Regions from separate parts of the Thermovirga lienii genome, predicted to be linked through region 2. Evidence: predicted binding sites of a transcription regulator. Region 2 holds the regulator's gene; the other holds the start of a gene.
The links. The regulator HrcA, encoded in region 2, represses chaperone genes, less so after heat shock. The targets are predictions, from matches to a motif close to TTAGCACTCNNTNNNANNGAGTGCTAA.
Positions count from the first base shown of each region.

Region 1 (10,471 bases), on a different contig from region 2:
CAAAGAGAGCCAGAGCCGTAAGGGCCGCACTTCCTATAGCCAAACCTTTTCCTATGGCTGCGGTGGTGTTACCAACGGCATCCAGGCGGTCCGTTATTTTTCTAACCTCAGGAGGCATGTGGCTCATCTCGGCTATACCGCCCGCGTTGTCGGAAATAGGACCATAAGCGTCGACGCTGAGGGTCATACCTGTAATGGAAAGCATTCCAACGGCAGCACAGGCTATGCCAAAAAGACCACCGAACTTGACTCCCACCAGTATGGCTCCGCATATGAGCAGAACCGGCAAAGCAGTTGACTTCATGCCAACGCCCAACCCAGCCAGTATGTTGGTAGCTGTACCAGTCTCGGAAGAAGCTGCGATCTGCTTTACAGGATTGAAAGATGAAGAAGTGTAAATTTCAGTTATGAGACCAATCACCACACCAACAGCGACACCTGCAGTGACTGCCCAGAACAGAGTTATGTCACCGAACATCTTCTGCGTGAGGAAATAAGAACCGACTATTATCAATACTCCAGTAACAAGGGTTCCCTTCCTGAGGGCAACCTGAGGATCTCCTCCTTCCTTGACCCTTACGAAAAAGGTCCCTATCACGGCGGAAACTATACCCAAAGCAGCCAAAAGAAGAGGATAGGCAACTCCCAAGCTGCCGAAGGTCGCTATACCTATGGCCATAGCCGCTATGACTGAGTTAACGTAGGACTCAAAGAGGTCGGCTCCCATTCCTGCAATGTCACCTACGTTGTCACCCACGTTGTCAGCTATGACTGCAGGGTTACGGGGATCGTCCTCAGGGATACCGGCTTCTACCTTACCAACCAAATCGGCACCCACGTCCGCTGCCTTGGTGTAGATTCCACCACCCACACGAGCAAAGAGGGCTATAGAGCTAGCACCGAAACCGAATCCCGTTATAACTGCAGGATCACCATAAAGATAGTAACAAACCAGGATACCTATGATTCCTATGCCCACCACAGACATACCCATAACGGTTCCACCCATGAAGGCTATCCTGAGTGCAGGGTTAACCCCCTTGGATGCAGCAAAAGCTGTCTTTCCATTGGCACCTGTTGCGACCCTCATTCCTATGAAACCTGCCAGAGCGCTGCACAAGGCCCCCAATAAGAAAGAAACTGCAGAGGCATATCCTATCTTGTACCCCAAAATAGCTGCCACCACCACTACGAAGGGGACAAGGGCCTTGTACTCTCTGGACAAGAAAGCCATGGCACCTCTTTGAATTATGCTGGAAAGCTCAAGCACCTTCTCGTTTGTAACCTCAAAGGCCTTGATCTTGCCCGTGGCCACAACAGCGTAAAGCAAAGCTATGATGCCCGCCACGCCACTTATTAGAATAACCTGCGTTTCCATCCTACATGTACCTCCCTTACGTATCTATTTTCATAAAGTCTCCATAACAAAAGGGCTGCCCGCCTAAGGCAGGCATTAGAGCGAACTTCATTATAACTTTCAAGGCTTTGGTGCACAAGTAGAAATCACGCTTCGAACATATATTTTACTTCATTTTTTCGCCTTAATAAAAATGTTTATATTTTCCCTATCTTCTGGTTTTTGTTTCAAAGATGAGAGCATACCGCGAATGGCTCCCTCTATGAAATCCCCAACAAACTTCTTTAGCGGAATCTTTCTGCTTTCTGCGTAAATTTCCAACCTTTGGACGTTCTTGCGCAAAATGCCCTCAATGAACTCGGCCAGTTCCTCTTCTTGGCCGAAGGAGAAGCTGGGAGCTGCCCCCTCGTAGAGGCCCTCGCCATAACACGCCACTATCCCTGGTACATCCTCAGGGGGTCTGGAAGATTTAACCCATATTTTGGGCAGGGACATAGCCTTGCCTCCCTCCAGTAGTACTATGTCGTAACCCGGGTACAGGCGGGAAACTATCTTGCCAAGGCTAACCTCCTTATCTTTTTGAACATGTACGACTCCATCTTTCCCCCACAGGACGGATTCACCCAGGGCGTCAGAGAGGATCTGCGAATCACTTCGACTTGTTGGACATACTTCCTTTTCCGTATGCTTTATAAAACCAACTTTCCATCCCCTCGCGAGCAAAAGTTCCACGAGCTTCTTGCACAAGGTCGTCTTACCTGAATCTTTCCAGCCGCTTACCCCTATCAAGAAAGGCAAGAACACTCCCCCTTTAAGGTTTTTCTTTCGAAGGTCCCTTCGAACTTGAGGCGCTCACCTGCCAGAGCTTCCTGTAACTATCAAGGAAGAAAATGAAGAGGCTTATTATCAGGGGGCCAAGGAACAGGCCTATGAACCCCCATGCAGCAAGGCCCCCAACTACACCTATGAACACTATGAGTATATGAATGCTGCTTCCTTCGGAAATGAATATGGGACGGATGAAGTTATCTACTGTACTCACCACCGCTAGGGCCCATATGGCAAGATATATGGCCTCCTTCCAGCTACCGGTCAAGGCAAGGTAAGCTGCCCCTGGCAAAAGCACCAGGGGGGTACCCACGAAAGGAATCATTGCCAGAACAAACATTATGGCCCCGAAAATCACTGGAGCTTCAAGACCTGCTTTCCACCAGGCCAAACCACCCAAGGTAGCCTGAATACCCGCAGTAAAGGTGATCCCGTACACCACCGCCTGAAGCAACCTCTTGGCCCGCGTAAACAACGAGACCTTCTCCTCTTCGGAGAGGGGCAATATATCTTCGATGAAATCCAGTACAATATGACCGTCCCTCAGAAAGAAGAAAGTAGCCACGGTGATGGCAATAAGCTGATAGATCATCCTTAAAGTGTTGCCCAAAAGATTCCTTGACAAGGAAGCTATCTGGGTTGCCAAAAACCTTCCTGCCTGCTTGAGTATATCTCCCAGAAAACTTAAGTGAGCACTGATGTTTATGCCCTTGGTCTCCAACCACTGCGGTAACCTTTCGGATATGGAGGCGAAATCCACAGCCTTGCTCCCAGATAAGAGGTCTACTATCTGGCCGTAGACTTTTATTCCCTCTTTGGCCAGAAGGGTGGCCAAAAACCCCGCAGGCACCACTAAAAGAAGCACTATAAGAGCGGTGGTGAGGGCGGCTGCCACGTTTTCATGCTTTCCTTTCATGAGGCCCTGGTGTAACCACCTATAAACTGGATATGCAAAAAAGGCCAATAGCGCCGACCAAGCCAGAGGGCGAAACAAAGGAAAGGCAACCTTGTACGTCAAAAGGGCCATCAAGGAGAACGCCACGACGAAAGGCCCGTAGCTTCTCCGTATGTTTTTCCCCTTCGGCAAGGTTACGTCTTTGTTCATCTATGTTGCCCCCTCCAGCTTTGGATTAACAACAACCAATTACTCCCACTCTATCGTGGAAGGCGGTTTGCTGGTGACATCGTAGACCACCCTGTTCGCGCCAGGAACCTCATTACAGATGCGCCGAGAGACCCTGTCCAAAAGTTCCATGGGGAGCTTGACCCAATCAGCGGTCATGCCATCCTGAGAACTCACTGCCCTCAGACCCACTATCTCTGCGTAGGTTCTTACGTCTCCCATAACGCCCACGGTCTTTACTGGCAGCAGAACACAGAAAGCCTGCCAGATCTCGTCGTAAAGCCCCTCTTTTCTTATTTCTTCCAAGAAGATTTTGTCAGCCTTCCTCAGCGTATCAAGGCGTTCAGGAGTGATCTCACCCAAACATCTAACCGCTAGTCCAGGCCCTGGGAATGGGTGCCGTTTCAAAATGACCTCGGGCACATCCAGCATGGCCCCTATTCTTCTGACCTCGTCCTTGAAGAGATCTCTAAGGGGTTCTAAGACCTTTAAATCCATCTCCTCCGGCAAGCCCCCCACGTTGTGGTGGCTCTTTATGACGGCAGCGTCCTTACCTTTCTTCCCGCTTTCTATCACATCGGGGTACACCGTACCCTGAAGCAGCCACTTGGCGCCACCTATCTCGTTGGCTTTTTTCTCGAAGACCCTTATGAATATTTCACCGATAATCTTCCTCTTTCTTTCTGGATCGGTTACCCCTTTCAGGGCACTAAGAAACTTCTCGCGGGCATCTACAGCATGGACCTTTAGGTGCAGGTCCTCATAGACTTTCAACACTTCCTGGGCCTCGTTCATCCTCAAGAGACCGTTGTCTACGAAAATACATTCAAGGTTGTCCCCTATGGCCTTGTGGGTCAAAACTGCAGCCACTGTGGAGTCCACTCCGCCAGAAAGGCCACATATGACCTTGTCTTGCCCTACGGTCTCTTTTATTTGTTTTGTCATCATGTCTATCCAGCCCTCTAGGTCCCAAAGCCCCTTGCATTTACATATCTTAAAAAGGAAGTTTTCCAATATTTTGCTGCCCTGCTGGGTGTGCCACACCTCGGGATGAAATTGAAGAGCCCATACATTCAGGTCATCGTTATATATGGACGCTATCATTCCCGATTCGCTCCTGGCTGCCACTTTGAAACCTTTGGGGGGCTGTTCCACGTAGTCCCAGTGGCTCATCCATACCTGAAGGGGGGAGGAAACTCCATAGAAAATGTCGGCATTTGGATCGGTCACATTAACCGTGGCCTTACCGTACTCGGCGAAGGGCCCTTTCTTGACCACTCCACCCAACATGTGAGCAATAAGCTGCATGCCGTAACATATTCCAAGTACGGGAACTTTACCACTCAATACGTCCTCTGGGACCGTCGGGGAATCCTCCTCTCTAACGGAGGAGGGACCTCCTGAAATCACTATACCCTTAGGGGATTGTTGCGCTATTTCCTCGTAAGGGGTATCCCAAGGAAGTATTTCACTGTAAACGCCAAGCTCCCTTATCCTCCTGGCTATGAGCTGAGTGTACTGAGAACCGCAGTCTAGAACTATAACCTTTTCCTCAATTGCCGAAGTTGAATTTCCCATTGTGGCTCTATCCTCCTGATCGAAATATTGCATCATGTAAAGTTTATCAGAAAACCCCCATAAAAAGAAAAGGGACCTTCCGAGGAAGGGCCCTTCTAGGTCTTTTTACTTTACTAGTAGTCCATACCTGCTGCTGGCATGGGGTTCTCGTTTTCTTTCTTCGGCTTATCGGCGACCAAGGCTTCGGTCGTCAAGACCATGGCCGCGATGGAGCCAGCGTTCTGAAGGGCACTGCGGGTAACCTTCACTGGGTCGATGATACCGGCCTTCACGAGGTCCTCGTACTCGCCGGTAGCAGCATTGAGGCCGTGGCCCTTCTTGAGGCTCTTGACCTTCTCTATGACCACATCGCCCTGATAACCAGCGTTAGTGGCGATGAGGTACACAGGAGCGGTAAGAGCTTTCTTCACTATCATGGCACCGGTCCTCTCGTCGCCCTCGAGCTCCTCAATGAATTTGTCCAGAGCCTCGGAGGCATTCAAGAGAGCCACGCCACCACCAGCTACTATACCCTCTTCTACCGCCGCGCGGGTAGCGTTGAGAGCGTCCTCGATCCTGTGCTTGAACTCCTTCTGCTCAGTCTCAGTAGCGGCACCAACCTGGATCACAGCCACGCCACCGACAAGCTTGGCAAGGCGCTCCTGAAGTTTTTCCTTGTCGTACTCGGAAGTGGACTCCTCAAGTTCGGCCTTGATCTGGGCAGCCCTCTTCCTTATGGCATCAGGATCACCGGCACCCTCTACGATGGTGGTCTCTTCCTTGGTCACGCGGACCTTCTTAGCGCGACCGAGCATGGATAGATCAGCGTTCTCAAGCTTGATGCCCACATCCTCGGAGATGACCTGACCACCGGTCACTATGGCTATATCCTGGAGCATGGCTTTCCTTCTCTCACCGAAGCCAGGAGCCTTTACGGCGACAACCTGCATCACGCCACGGAGCTTGTTGACCACCAAGGTGGCAAGGGCCTCGCCCTCTATGTCCTCAGCGATTATCAACAGAGGCTTACCGGTCTGTACAACCTTCTCAAGGAGAGGAATGAGGTCCTTGACGCTGCTTATCTTACCATCGTGGATAAGGATGTAAGCATCCTCGAGGCTTGCCTCCATCCTCTCGGCATCGGTCATCATGTATGGGCTCACGTAGCCTTTATCGAACTGGAGACCCTCAACAACCTCAAGGGTGGTCCCCACGGTCTGGCTATCCTCTACAGTGATAACGCCCTCTTCTCCAACCTTTTCCATGGCCTCGGCGATCAGCTCACCAACAGCCTTGTCGTTAGCGGATATGGCTGCAACCTGGGCAATCTTCTCTTTTTCCTTGACGGGAATAGCAAGTTTCTTTAGCTCATCGACCACGACGTCAACAGCCTTCTCTATACCTCTGCGCATGAGCATACCATTGGCGCCAGCGGCAACGTTCTTCATACCTTCGTTTATCATTGCCCTAGCGAGAATGGTAGCAGTCGTAGTACCGTCACCAGCGACATCGTTGGTCTTAGAAGCAACTTCCTTGAGCAGCTGAGCTCCCATGTTCTCAAAGGGATCCTCAAGCTCTATCTCCTTGGCGATGGTTACACCGTCATTGGTTATCGTGGGAGAACCGAACTTCTTCTCCAGGACTACGTTGCGACCCTTTGGACCAAGGGTAACACCTACTGTATCTGCAACTTTGTTAATACCACGCTCTAAAGCTCTACGGGCTTCTTCGTTAAAAGCAAGCATCTTTGGCATTGCTACTTCCTCCTTTCGGTCTTTTAAAAATTATCCCCAAGCAGATTATTTCTCAAGGATGGCCAATATATCCCTTTCACTCAAGATGAGGTACTCGTCACCTTCTACCTTAACTTCAGTACCGCCGTACTTGCTGAAGATCACGCGATCTCCAACTTTTACCTCGAGAGGCAATCTCTGACCGTTATCAAGCACCCTGCCGGTACCTACAGCGATTACCTCGCCTTCCTGAGGCTTCTCCTTTGCGGTATCGGGAAGGACTATTCCACCTTTAGTCTTCTCTTCTTGAGTTACAACCTTTACAACTATCCTGTCACCAAGTGGCTTAAGCTTCATTTCGCTATTCCCTCCTTATCTTGTATTCTTTAATGTTTCTACGGATCTTCTTTCTATATTAGCACTCGCTAGCTGTGAGTGCTAACCTGACCGCGAATGATAGTACATGCAAGGAAGCGGCTACTCAAGAGTGTTAAACGGGAAATAAAGTCGATTATTCCCCGCGTAGCCAATATTTCTTTTTATTATGCTTTTTTTCTCTTTGTTTTGCTTGTTTTTATAAACTCATGGAAGGATTGGGGTTTATGCGAAGGTCGTCCACGTGTCCCCTCATGTACCTGTTGTAGCCAGCAGCTGCGATCATTATGCCATTATCGGTACACATCTTCACCGGGGGAATAAAGGCCTCTATGTCTCTTTCCTTTCTCAGGGCCTCCCTTAGGGCTGAATTCGCCGCAACACCACCCGATATAGCAACCTTCCTTATGCCAGTTTTCTTTACCGCCAGCCTGACTTTTCCCACTAGGGACTCAACTACGGCACGTTGAAAGGAAGCGCAGATATCTTCCACGGGTATAGCTTGACCTTTCGCTTTCAGCTTCTTTATCGCCCATAGGACCGCCGTCTTAAGACCACTGAAGCTGAACTCAACCTCCCCTGAGTTCGATAGGGGCACAGGGAAATCAAAGGTCGTAGATTCTCCTTTTTGGGCCAGCTTGTCTATTATGGGGCCTCCAGGATAAGGAAGGTCCAACAACTTAGCCACCTTGTCGAAGCACTCTCCGGCTGCATCATCCCTCGTCCTGCCCAGGAGGTTGTAGTTTCCGTAGTCCAGTACTTCGTATATTTCCGTGTGGCCGCCAGAAACCACCAAGCTTAAAAAGGGAGGGACCAATTCTCCATGGGCCATTACGTTGGCGAAGATATGGCCTTCCAGATGGTTGACTCCCACTATGGGCACACCCCACGCCTGAGCAAGCCCTTTTGCTGACATCACTCCCACCAAAAGAGACCCCATAAGGCCTGGCCCCACGGTCACCGCTATAAGATCTATTTCCTTTTTGGGGTCCTTGATCTGAGCGGACTCCAACAGCCTCATCAAAAGAGGCAGAAAGGCATCTTGATGCAGCCTGGAAGCCACCTCCGGAACGACCCCTCCAAAGGGGGCATGGACCTCCACCTGGCTGTGCAAGACGTCAGCCAGCACCCTCCGGGGCCCTTCAAGCAGAGCCAGGCCCGTGTCGTCACAGCTAGTCTCTATACCTAAGGTAATCATCTGAATCTTAACCTCCGCATCCACTGCATCCAGAACAGGAGCCCCTGCAGTTTTTCGCCCTCTTGAGAGGGGGTCCTTCCTCGTGGATCAGAAACTTGCTCCTGCACTTGGGACACCGAAAAGTTGGGCTCGATGAAGAGAACCTGTTACCACAGGAAGGGCACCTGTAAACGTGAGTCAGTTTCACTTCTTTGGTGCAACCCATGTTACCTCGCCACCTCCGCAACTGAACTTGACCTCTTGGCCAGGCCTCACGAGTTCCCTTGGAATCGCCAACACCAAAGCACCACTGAAGGAGCTTGGAAGCTCCCCTAGGGGAGCGAACTCCTTTCTAGTCAGGACGTTTTCATCGCTGAGCTTTAGATCGTTTATGGTTATCATCTCCGGTACCAAAGTAAAGGGCTTGAAAGTTTCCACCCTCAAGATAAAAAGGCTCTTGCCCTTGGCTTCATCTGAACCGTATTTGTTGACGTGCCATTCCAACCAAGAGGGGGCCCTGTCGCTCTCCTTCACAGCCCTCACCAGAGGAGCGTCGACGTATATGAACTCCAGCTTGGCCCGGGCACCTATTATCAAGTTCCCCAGCTTCTGGCCCTCAACATACAGTACCGCTGTTCTTTCCTCCAGCAACCTCTCCAAATCCTCCTGCACCGCAAAGGCACCTGAGGAAAACATGCCAAACAGAATCAAGAACATCAAAAAAGGTAACGCCGCCTTTCTTATCACAGCATGCTGCCTCCTTTTCGTCGTTTATTCGCCCTTATTCTTTGAGGTTTTACCTAAAGCCCCAAGGATCCACTCCCACTCCCTGCACCTTGCAATCCATGTCACAACCCCGTAAGAGAGGGCCCCTGAAGCAGTAGCGGCCACCATCCAAAGCCCTTTTCCGAGAAGGCTGCCATTTAAGGGGTAAACCCAAAGTACTTTGAGAAAATACACCGTAGCGCCCATCAAGACAAGCCCCGGAGAAATTTTCGCAAGCCAAGAAACATTGAAGGGGTTCACCTTTATACCCCTTTTGGCAAGGAGAGCGCCTCCCAGAACGGCTGTGAGGGTAAAGGATATAGAAGACGCTGCAGCCAATCCTCCATAGGAGTAGGGCTTCATGAGCAGAAAACCGAAAGCTACGTAAAGTACAACGCTGAAAACCGATATTATTACAGGTTCCCTGGAGCACCCCTTGGCGTAGAAGGCCCTCAAAAGCACGGTAAGGCAAGAGGTGCCCGGCAGTCCCAGCACGAACAACAAAAGCGCCCACGAGGTGCCCTTCCACGCCCACGTACCGAAGGCACCCCGGAAGAACAGAAAATGTACAATTTCCTCACTGAGCAACACCATTCCCACTACCACTGGGGCTACTATGAAAAGGGCAAACTGCAAAGCCTCCTCCAGTCCTTTTCTAAAGGAATCTTCGTCCTCCATGGCAAGATGGGCGAAAAGAGGCAACACTGCTTGAGAAATGGCTATGATGAAAAGCCCCAAGGGAAGTTGAAGCACTCTGTCGGCATAATTCAACACGGAGATGGACCCTTCCTGAAGGAAAGAGCCCAAGATCCTGCTGAAAACGGGAATCAGTTGGGTTATAGAAAGCCCCGCGGCATAGGGCAAGAACAGGCGCAACGTCTTTTTAAGAGATTCATCCTTTCTGTCAGGCACTGCGGGCAAGAGAGTGAAATTCCAACGCCTTATCCAGAACCATTGGAGAGCGCATTGAGCGAACCCTCCAGCCAACACGGCCCATGCCAAACTGTAAATTTCCATCTTTGGTGCTAAAATTACAACAAGGACTATGAATACCACGTTGCTGAGCGCAGGAGCCACGGCGGGCACGAAAAAACACCCGAGGGAGTTCAGTATGCCCATGGCCAAAGCTGCGACAGATATGAACAGAAGAAAAGGAAGCATCAGAACGGTAAGCTGACTAGCCAGCTCAGAGTAAAAAGAGCCAAAGCCTGGCGCCAAGATAGACACCAGCTTCGGTGCAAGGATGGCTCCTAGAATTATCAAAGGAATAGTTACAACCAGCAATACGGTTAATATCTGAGAGGCCAAAGAGAAAGCACGGCCTTTGCCTTCTTTTTTGAGCAACTGAGAGAAAACCGGCACGAACGCGGCAGAAAGGGCCCCCTCAGCCAAAAGGCGCCTGGTAAGGTTTGCCAGGGTATAGGCCACCAGGAAAGCATCCAGTTTCCCAGTGGCCCCAAAGAGAGAGGCTATCAAGACCTCCCTCAAAAGGCCCAATATCCTGCTCACAAAGGTTCCGGCCATCATCTTTATGGAGTGGCGAACCATGCTGGAAC
Region 1 covers NZ_DAITZW010000018.1:5,875-16,345, forward strand. Annotated here, with positions in the region: gene V7Z69_RS06085 (sodium-translocating pyrophosphatase) at 1-1,378, opposite strand, end outside; gene V7Z69_RS06090 (molybdopterin-guanine dinucleotide biosynthesis protein B) at 1,529-2,155, opposite strand; gene V7Z69_RS06095 (AI-2E family transporter) at 2,169-3,290, opposite strand; gene guaA (glutamine-hydrolyzing GMP synthase) at 3,330-4,886, opposite strand; gene groL (chaperonin GroEL) at 5,000-6,619, opposite strand; gene groES (co-chaperone GroES) at 6,665-6,955, opposite strand; gene tsaD (tRNA (adenosine(37)-N6)-threonylcarbamoyltransferase complex transferase subunit TsaD) at 7,173-8,171, opposite strand; gene V7Z69_RS06120 (hypothetical protein) at 8,355-8,897, opposite strand; gene murJ (murein biosynthesis integral membrane protein MurJ) at 8,922-10,471, opposite strand, start outside.
Region 1: groES (co-chaperone GroES) is a predicted target of HrcA. The motif match lies at 7,014-7,040, and genes of this name have one in related genera.

Region 2 (10,471 bases):
GCTGTTCTCATTACATAAATGCCTTTGGCTAGGGATGCTTTAGGGACAAATTGATTCCCAACGCATACCACTTCTCCAGAAAAGTCTTCGTTATCAATTCGATGGTCACAAGACATAAGGACGCCCTCTATTGGTGGGATCCATGGTACAGCACCTGTAGCTAGTATGACGTTATCGTAGGATACGTGCATATACTCAGATGCTTGCGTTTTGATAGTAGCAACTTTTTCCTCCGTGTTAATGGATATTACACTACCGATTATTGTGTTTTGCACTATATCCCTTGGCAGCCTTGGAGATTTTGAAATATCTACAACTGCATCTTCCGGTCCTCCGGGTATCAGTCGTCTTCCCACTCCGTATGGAAGGCTGCAGACTACGGTTGGTTCCAGGTTCATTACTAGCATTGATTTTTTTTTGTCCAAGCGATGTAAGGCAGCATAAGCAGTCCTTCCTCCAGGTCCTCCTCCTATTATCAGAGTTTCTACTTTTTTGGTTGTTTCCACTAAAATTCCCCCTCGTTAGCAATACTTTGGTGTAATTATTATACCCCTAAAGGTATAAGTCAAGGGGATTATTCCCATTCGCTGATGAAGTTCTTTAAATGTCGTGTTTGGTTTAGCAAGATTAGACAGTAACCTTTTTGTGGATCATGGGTAAGAACTGAGTAGGAAGCGGTATCCACGTGAATCTTCCAAAAATAGGGTTCTGGAATCCCTAATGCTCCCGCTATTAGGGGCTTTAGCACTGCCCGATGGGTAACTATTGCGAACGTAGAACCTTGGTGGACCTTTATTAAATGGTTGAGGTTGGCGAAGGCCCTTCTCTGGACGTCCGAGATGGTTTCTGCACCCTGTAGCCTAAGGCGTTCTGGATTTCTAAGCCATAAATTCCATTCCTCGGGGAATTCTTCTTTTATCTCTCTTTTGGGTCTTCCCTCCCACGGACCCAGTGAAATATTATTGAAGCCATTTCTTATCTCTGTAGGGATGTTGGTAACTGATGATATGGTTTGAGCTGTTTCCAATGCCCTGGACAGGGGGCTGGAATATATCTTATCCAGCTTGAAGTTTTGGGCAATCTCATGTGCTATGGCCTTGGCCTGAGATTTCCCGTTATCGTTCAAAGGAAAATCATATCTTCCCCTGAATAAGCCCTCTCTATTGCCCTTGCATTCGCCATGCCTTATGAGAATGACGGTGGTTTTGTAGTGATCTGATCCCATCTTTAACCTTCCTTTCTCTTTGCAGTCAATTAAGAATAATATATCACTTGTACTTAAAATATAGTTGACAACGATTGTGCTCGTTGATAATCTACGTTTCGGTGGAGGCTTATTTAGCACTCACTAAAAGGGAGTGCTAATAACGCAAAAGTGAAGACGGAGGTGACAAACTATGCTGACAGAACGACAGCTAGAAATAGTGCTTGCTGTTGTATATGAGTACATAAAAACCGGAGAGCCTGTGGGTTCTAGAACTTTGGCGAAACGGTATCTCAGAGGGCGCAGCGCTGCAACCATAAGGAATGAGATGGCAGATTTGGAGGAGATGGATTTTCTGTATCAACCTCACACGTCTGCGGGGCGACTTCCTACCCCCAAAGCATTCAGGGTGTATGTGGATGCCATATTGAGAAGGCAAAGAAACCCTGGTGAGGAATATAAATACTGGGTTCAGGAGCTCAAAAAGAAAAGGGATGACCTTGAGTCGGCTCTGAGATATGCCACAAAGCTTCTCGGAGACCTGACAAAGTGTGTAGGAGTAGCGGCTGTGGGGCCAGCAGATGAGGCAGTTCTTCAAAAGGTGGAATTCGTAAAGGTGGCTGAGCGAACTGCCCTCTTGATCGTTATATTGAAAGGTGGGCTTTTGCATCATAAGGTGATTCAGCTTCCTCAGGATATGGATCAGGAGATTCTTGATGAATTATCCCATAGGATAACCACAGTAGCTTCGGGAAAACCGTGGAGGAAAGTAAGGGATGCTTTGCTTCAATATGTATTGCATGGGCTTCAATCTTACGCAGAAAACTGCAAAGCAGCCCTCAAAGAGGTGGATATACTACTTTTAAAGGATTCGTACCACCTCTTCACGGGTGGGAAACATAATATATTGAGTGTTCCTGATTTCGCTGATTTAAGTAGGCTTCAGGTTATAATGACTCTTTTAGAGGAAGAATCATCTATCGTTGAGCTCGTGCAGAAGTTCTCTCCGGATAGGGGACTCTCCGTCATGATAGGTAAGGAGGATCCAGCCTTCCCTATAGAGGATTGTTCGGTGATAATGGCTTCCAATGTGAAGGATGGCAAAAAGACCGTTCTTGGGTTGATTGGTCCAGTTCGGATGGATTATGAGCATTCCATATCTGTTTTGGAAACTATTTTGGGTGGTATATCAACAGATGTGGAAGAGGAGGGGGATAAGTGATGAGTAAAGAAAGAAAGGATAAAGCAATGAATAAAGAACTAGAAAACCAGAAAAACGAGGGTTCTTCCCCTAAGGAGGACCAAAAGGCACATGAAAATGTAGAGCCTGCAGAAGGAAGTATCCCTTCGGTGGAGGCTCTAATGGAGGAAATAGGCAAACTTAAAACGCTCATGGAAAAGCTGGAGGAAGAAAATGCCCAGCTGAAGGAAGCCGCTATGAGGGTTACCGCTGATTTTTATAACTATAGGCAAAGAATTGAGAAGGAAAAGGAGAGGTTGAATGCCCTTGCGGCGGAAAAAGCAATAAAAGAACTATTGCCAGTACTGGATAATTTGGATATGGCCCTTTCGTCCAGTTGCGGAGATGACAGCGAAAAGATACGAAGTGGAGTGGAAATAATAAGAAAACAGTTTTTGGATGTTTTGTGCAAATTGGGCTTGGAACCCATAGATGCGGTAGGAAAGGATTTTGACCCCTCAATGCATGAGGCCTTGGCTATTGAGGAGGTAGAACCAGAACGAGATGGTAAGGTCCTGGAGGAGTACCAAAAGGGATTTATTTTGGGAGGTAAGGTTTTACGAGCATCCAAGGTCAAGGTGGGTAAATCTGAATCTAAGGTAGACGAAAAAGAAGAACAGAATTAAGAAAGAGGTGACCCTTTTGAGCAAAGTTATAGGTATCGACTTGGGAACCACGAACAGCTGTGTTGCTGTAAAGGAAGGAGACAATATAACGGTAATACCAAACGCAGAAGGCGGCAGAACTACGCCTTCCGTGGTGGCCTTTACTAAAGAGAAAGAGATCCTGGTGGGGCAGCTTGCTAAAAGGCAAGCCATAGTTAATCCGGAGAGGACCATAATATCCATCAAGAGGCATATGGGGACTGACCACAAGGTGGATATCGAGGAGAAAAGCTACACGCCTCAGGAAATATCTGCGATGATTCTTCAAAAACTCAAAAGAGATGCAGAGGCATATCTTGGGGAAAAGGTCACAAAAGCGGTAATTACTGTTCCTGCATACTTTACTGACTCTCAGCGTCAGGCTACAAAGGATGCGGGAAAGATAGCCGGTTTGGAGGTTTTGAGAATAATAAACGAACCAACGGCGGCCGCTTTGGCTTATGGGATGGACAAGAGTGGAGATCATAAGGTCCTGGTGTTCGATTTGGGAGGCGGGACCTTTGATGTCTCGATTTTGGACGTGGGGCTGGATGACGGGGTAATTGAAGTGTTGGCAACCGCTGGTGACAATCACCTAGGTGGAGATGATTGGGACCAAAGGATAATTGATTGGATGGTTTCAGAGTTCAGGAGAACAGAAGGGGTAGACCTTTCCAGAGATAAAATGGCCATGCAGAGGCTGAAGGAAGCTGCAGAAAAAGCCAAGTGCGAGCTTTCTTCGATGACTGAAACTACTATTTCTCTGCCCTTTATAACGGCCGATGCCAGCGGCCCAAAGCATTTGGAGATGACGTTGACCAGGGCAAAGTTTGAGGAGATGACCAGAGATTTGCTGGATAGAGTCGTAGGTCCAGTGAGGAGAGCTATAGAAGACTCTGGTCTCTCTACGCAAGATATAGATAAGATCCTTCTCGTCGGTGGTTCTACTAGGATGCCCATGGTCCAGAAGAAGATAGTGGAGATGCTGGGCAAAGAGCCTACTAAGGGCATAAATCCCGACGAATGCGTGGCAGTGGGGGCGGCCATACAAGGGGCCATACTTTCGGGGGAACATAAGGACATAGTGCTAGTTGACGTTACCCCTCTGTCTTTGGGAATAGAGACCTTGGGAGGCGTATTTACCAAGATAATAGAGCGAAATACGGCCATACCGGTTTCTAGAAGTCAGGTGTTTTCTACGGCGTCCGACAATCAAACGCAGGTAGAGATTCATGTTTTGCAAGGGGAGCGTCCTATGGCTGCAGATAATGTAACCCTAGGCAAATTCATACTGGATGGCATACCGCCTGCGCCCCGAGGAATTCCCCAGATAGAGGTTACGTTTGATATAGACGCAAATGGCATACTTAAAGTAAGTGCAAAGGACAAAGGAACCAACAGAGAGCAGCATATAAGAATAGAATCTTCCAACCTGAAGGAAGAGGAAATAGAGCGCATGAGAAAAGAAGCAGAGGAAAATGAAGAAAAAGACAGACAGAGGAAGGAATTGGCTGAAGCCAGAAATGAAGCAGATTCCGTGGCTTATTCAGCAGAGAAGGCCCTGAAAGATTTTAGGGAAAAATTTACTGAAGAAGAGATAAAAAGGCTGGAAACCGAGCTGGATAATTTGAAAGAGAAGGCTAAAGGAGAAAACATAGGGGCTATAAAAGAGGCTAGCAAAAAGTTGATGAGTTTAGTGCATGAGCTTTCTGCAAAGATTTACAATCAAAGCGGAAGTAGAGATGATGGGTTTGCAGAAGGACATACTGAAGGGCAATCACACGAAGACACTATGGATGCTGAATTTAACGAAGAACATAGTGCGTAAGACGAGAGGTGACGAATAGTGGGCGCCTTTGGAGAACATAAAGATCTTTACGAAATATTGGGAGTATCAAGAAGCGCCACTCAAGATGAAATCAAGAAAGCTTACAGGCGCCTAGCCAGAAAGTATCATCCTGATGTTAACCCAGGGGACAAGGAAGCTGAGCAGCGATTCAAGGAGATCAATGCCGCATACGAGGTTTTGAGTGATCCTCAGAGAAGGCAGCAGTATGATCAGTTTGGGACCTTGGATGGTACCCCTGGTAGTTCAGGACCCTTCGGCGGTTTTGGAGGGTTTGGTGACATCTTTGGCGACATATTTGACTCTATATTTGGAAATTTTGGAGGTACTTCCCAAGGGCCTGTGAAAGGACAGGACATTGAGATGCGCCTTGATGTATCTTTGGAGGAAGCTCTTACGGGGGTCTCCAAAGAGATCTCCGTACCTCGATGGGAGTCTTGTAAAAGGTGCAAAGGTTCAGGTGCGGAGCCTGGATATGGAACAAGAGTATGCCCCGTGTGTGGCGGTTCAGGTCAGGTAGAACAGCATAGGCGCACTCCCTTCGGCTCCTTTGTGAGCGTTACGGTTTGTCCAGAGTGCGAAGGTACGGGCAAGAAAATAGAGAAGCCTTGTAGCGAGTGCGGAGGAAGGGGTAAGACAAGGGTATACAAAAAGGTAAAGGTTAACGTGCCTAAAGGTGTAGATACAGGAGTCAGGCTCAGAATCCAGGGAGAGGGAATGGATGGATTGAGGGGTGGCCCCCCAGGAGATCTTTTTTTGGTCGTGAATCTTATCCCTCATGACGTATTTAAGCGGGAAGGTGATGATCTGCACATGTTTCTGCATCTTTCCTTCCCCGAGGCTGCTTTGGGGTGCGAAAAAGAGCTTGAGCTTCTTGATGGGACGTATAAGCTTGAGGTTCCCCAAGGAGTACAGAATGGCCATGTGTTCAAGATCAAGGGGAGGGGGATGCCCAAGCTCAGGCATATGGGACGAGGAGATTGTCTTGTCCATGTAATAGTTGATGTCCCCAAGAAACTCACAGATAAACAGCGAGGATTGATAGAAGCCCTCGCTAAGGAAATGAACGTAGAGGTTAAATCAGGAGGATTCATAGAAAAGCTGAAAAATTTACTGTAGCTGCCTGGATAAAAGGACGGGGCAGAAGGGGGAAAGATCTCTCATGGAAGAAAAAGGGAGTTTTTGGTGGTATGTAACCATAGAATCCAGGGGAATGGACGAAGAGGTCCTTAGTTCTTTAGTGGATCTTTCAGGCAGCATAGGTTCTGAGTTGGTGGAAACTCAAGATAAGATGGCAGTGAAGGCTTATTACAGGTCTTCCCACAGCTTGGAATATTGGATAAGCAGGATCAACGAAGTACTTAAGCCGTGGCCTGAATTGAAAATAATAGACGCAGGAAAGATAGAAAACCAGCGGTGGCATACCGTATGGAAAGAGGCGTTTCCTCCGATAGAGATAGGCAAGACGTTGGTTGTGATGGCCCCGTGGCATAAAAATTCATATAAGTCCGAAAAGGAAAAGAATGTTCTTCTGGTTTATCCTGGTACAGCCTTTGGAACGGGTTATCACGAAAGCACGCAGATAGCTTTGGAACTTTTGGAAAAGTGTATGGAAAAAGGCGACACTGTAGTAGATGTGGGCACTGGCTCCGGTATTTTAGCCATCGCGGCAATTAAACTTGGGGCAAAGAAAGTTTTTGCTAGGGACTTGGATCCAGCTGTTTTGGATGAGGTTAAATCCAACCTGAGACTGAATCAAATCTCCGAAGGTCTGGTCGAGGTTGAACAAGGTAATTTGCTTGATGGATTTAATAACATGGTGGACTTGGTGACGGCGAATATCGTTTTCGAGCCACTCATGAAACTTCTTCCTTCTTTGCCTGCTAAGCTAAAAAAGGGAGGAAGGGCAGTTTTCTCTGGTTTGGTTAGAAAAGAAAGGGACTCCTTCATCTCTGCTTTGAAGGAAATAGGTTTCGAAATAAAGGAGGAGGCTTCGAAAGGGGATTGGTGGGGTGTCTTTGCCCAGAATACGTCTGGAGGACAGCAGTAAAATAGACAATAATGTCTGGCTGATAGAGCCTTCGGAAGCTCACCACCTGCTCCATGTTAGAAGATGCAAAGAGGGGCAGAAGGTTGAAGGCTTGCTTGGGGATAGGCTGGTTGTTCTCCGATTGGAAGTTAGAGATGATAAGCTATTGGGGCATGTGGAGTGGGAGGAAGAATGTCCTCCCGAAAGGAGCCTCTGGGTCTTGCTGGGGCTTACCAAGGCGGAAGCTTTCGAGCTAGCATTAAGACAGGTGACCGAGTGCGGGGCTACGGTCATTGTGCCCCTACGTTGTGAGAGAAGTGTAGTAAGAATTGATGAAAAGAAAGAAGCAGCAAAGATGGCAAGGTGGAACAGCATATTAAAAGAGGCAACCAAGCAGGCCAGAGCCTTTCGGGTTCCCAAGCTTTTTCCTTTAGTGCAGGTAAAAGACATAACTACTTTGGCTTTACCTGCTTTTAAGTATGGAGCCTTTTTGGACGAAGGAAGCGTAGAGTTGTTGAGTTGCAGGCCTAAAGACGAGGCCGCGATAGCCATAGGCCCAGAGGGAGACTGGTCCGATGAAGAAAAGAAGATGCTTGTAGAGTTTGGCTTCAAACCAGTTAGTTTGGGTGCAAGGATAATGAGGGCGCCCACGGCAGCAGCAGTAGGAACTGCCGTTTTGTCTATGCTCTTGGAAAAGGGTTGATTTAATTGCCTTATGATCGCTTGAAGGGTAAGAAAATTATCATAGAGACTCTTGGATGCAGAAGCAATTTATACGAATCTGAGGCTATTGCCTCGGCTCTGGAGGCCCTAGGAGCTGAGATTGTCGAGTGCCCTCCGTATGATGTTGCAATCATAAACAGCTGTACTGTGACTCAGGAGGCGGATCGCAAGTGTAGGCAGTTGATCAGGAGATTGAAAAGGCTTTCTCCCGAAGGGCAGGTAATAGTCTGCGGGTGTTGGGCGCAAAAAGTGGAAGAAAGGGAGGCTAAAGCCCTTGGAGTAAGGGCCCTTGTAGGGAACAGGAAAAAGAATCTAATTCCTCAGATACTAGCTTCTCTGTTTAAAGAAACGCAAGAAGAACTTATAGTTAAAAGGCACTCGCTTCAAAGCTGTGGGGAATGGGACGATTTGTTTCTATCTAGGCCTCATTTTCACACAAGGGCCTTTGTGAAAGTCCAGGATGGATGCTCCAGAAATTGCTCTTACTGCATCATACCCAGCGTTAGAGGAAAGTCTGTCAGTAGGCCATTGGAGAACGTAGTAGAGGAAGTTCAAAGTCTTGCACTCAACGGATGCAAGGAAGTGGTTCTGACGGGGATCCAGCTGGGCTTTTACGGCAAGGATATAGGATCTAATTTGGCAAATTTAGTGGAGGCTTTATCGGGAATAAAGGGGATAGAACGTATAAGGTTCGGTTCTTTGGAGCCTTTTGGGTTGAGTAGAGACTTGATTTTCAGGCTTGCTTCCTTTAGTAAATTGTGTCCTCACTTTCATCTGCCTCTGCAAAGCGGCGATGACCAGGTGCTAGAGGCAATGAATAGGGGATATAACTCTTCTGATTTTGCAAAGGTTGTTAGTTGGTTTAGGGAAGCTTTTGGAGCGGACGTTCATATAGGGACCGATATAATGGTGGGGTTTCCCGGGGAGACGGAGGATATGTTTAATAGGTCTCTCCTTTTTGTGGAAAGGTTAGAACTTGGCAGACTTCACGTATTTCCTTATTCAGGAAGGGAAGGAACCAAGGCATATAGCATGAAAAGCAGTTTGACGAAAGAAGAGGTACGTGTGAGGGTAAGGGAAGCGATCTCGCTGGCTAATAGACTGCTTGATAAGTACGCAAGAAAATGGGTGGGTAAGAACGTTCCTGTCTTGGTAGAGGAGATCTCTAGCGGAGTGGCAGAAGGTCTGACACCTCATTTTTTAAGGGTAAAATTAAGGTCTGAAGCCTTAGTGGTGAACAATGAGGTCGCCCGGGTCTTTATAGAGGGGACGAAAGATGGAGATCTTTTCGGCAGGATCGTCAAAAATAAATAAACTGATTCTTGGGAGGGATGATACCTTGAACGCACGTAGCAAAACAAAGGCTTACGCAGAAGAAGTGGCTTTGAATACAAAGATTGAAGTAAGGAAGAGGGACGTGGAAAGAATTCTGTCCGCGATAATGAACAATTCCAACTTCTGGAAGATCGTGCAGCTTTCAGAGGAGCCAGTTCCGGTGGTGGCTGAGCTAATCAAAATCATGGAAAGAGACGGATTTGTTGCGATAGAGGGGGACCAAATAAAATTTACTGATGACGGAAAGGCTTTGTGCAAAGATGAGGGAATAGAACCTCTTCATATCCACTCGTGCCCCACTTGTAGTGGTAGAACTGTCATCTTGGATGAGTCATTGAAGGAGCCTTATGATAAGTTTCTAGAATTGCATGTAGAGAGACCTGAAGCCATAAGGCAATACGACCAAGCATACGTAACCCCTGAAACTACTTTCTCAAGGATAGCCTTGGCCGATAGCAGAGGAGATATAAGAAATAAAGATGTCATAGTTTTGGGGGATGACGATATGGTGGCCCTAGCTTTGGCTATCACCCGGCTTCCTCGTAGGATAGTGATGCTTGAGATAGACGAAAGAATAGTGGATTTTCAAAGAAGAAAAGCGAAGGAACTGGGACTTTCCAACTTGGAGGTAAGAAGGCATGATTTGAGGAAGCCCTTGCCGGAAGATCTTCTTGGACAATTTGACGTGTTCTTCTGTGATCCACCGGAGACGGTAGCAGCGTTGGCTGCCTTTGTCGGACGAGGTGTGGCTACCCTTAGAGGGATGGGTGGAGCTGGTTATTTTGGTTTGACTAGCAGTGAGAGCTCTTTTGCTAAATGGAGGCGTTTAGAGCAGGTCCTCCTAGATAAGGGCTTAGTGATAACTGATATAATTCGTAATTTTAACGAATATGTTAATTGGGGCTATGCAGAGGAAATGTTGGCTTGGAAATTGGCCCCAGTTAAAGTCAAACCGACTGAGAACTGGTATTATTCCTCTATCTTCAGAGTAGAAGTGGTGAATGAGATACCTGTGAGTAATGAGGATTTGACAGATTCAGATATTTACAACGACGCAGAAAGCTCTACTGTCTAGGGGCAGTTTTTGAAACAGTGGTTGTCTAAAAGGCGAACCTTTTCTAAAATAGAGGAACGCAAGAGAGGTGGCCTTTGGTGAGCGATGATTGTATCTTTTGCCGGATAATAAAAGGGGAACTGCCGGCACAGTTTGTGTATAAAGATGAGAAAGTAGTAGTCATCAGGGATATTAACCCCCAGGCGCCTACTCATTTGCTAGTTATTCCAAGAGAACACGTGCCCTCGGCTGACAAAGTAGAGGATCCTTCCCTTTGGTCCCAAGTAATGGGAGTGGCTACCAAGGTGGCAAAGGATCTTGGGTTAGTCGAGGATGGTTATCGTGTTGTGTTAAACTGTGGAGACCGAGCTGGACAAACGATTTATCACCTTCATG
Region 2 covers NZ_DAITZW010000003.1:29,667-40,137, forward strand. Annotated here, with positions in the region: gene V7Z69_RS02045 (NAD(P)/FAD-dependent oxidoreductase) at 1-506, opposite strand, end outside; gene V7Z69_RS02050 (histidine phosphatase family protein) at 575-1,225, opposite strand; gene hrcA (heat-inducible transcriptional repressor HrcA) at 1,398-2,426, shown strand; gene V7Z69_RS02060 (nucleotide exchange factor GrpE) at 2,426-3,070, shown strand; gene dnaK (molecular chaperone DnaK) at 3,087-4,916, shown strand; gene dnaJ (molecular chaperone DnaJ) at 4,935-6,053, shown strand; gene V7Z69_RS02075 (50S ribosomal protein L11 methyltransferase) at 6,097-6,984, shown strand; gene V7Z69_RS02080 (RsmE family RNA methyltransferase) at 6,953-7,666, shown strand; gene mtaB (tRNA (N(6)-L-threonylcarbamoyladenosine(37)-C(2))-methylthiotransferase MtaB) at 7,687-9,000, shown strand; gene V7Z69_RS02090 (bis-aminopropyl spermidine synthase family protein) at 9,026-10,096, shown strand; gene V7Z69_RS02095 (histidine triad nucleotide-binding protein) at 10,174-10,471, shown strand, end outside.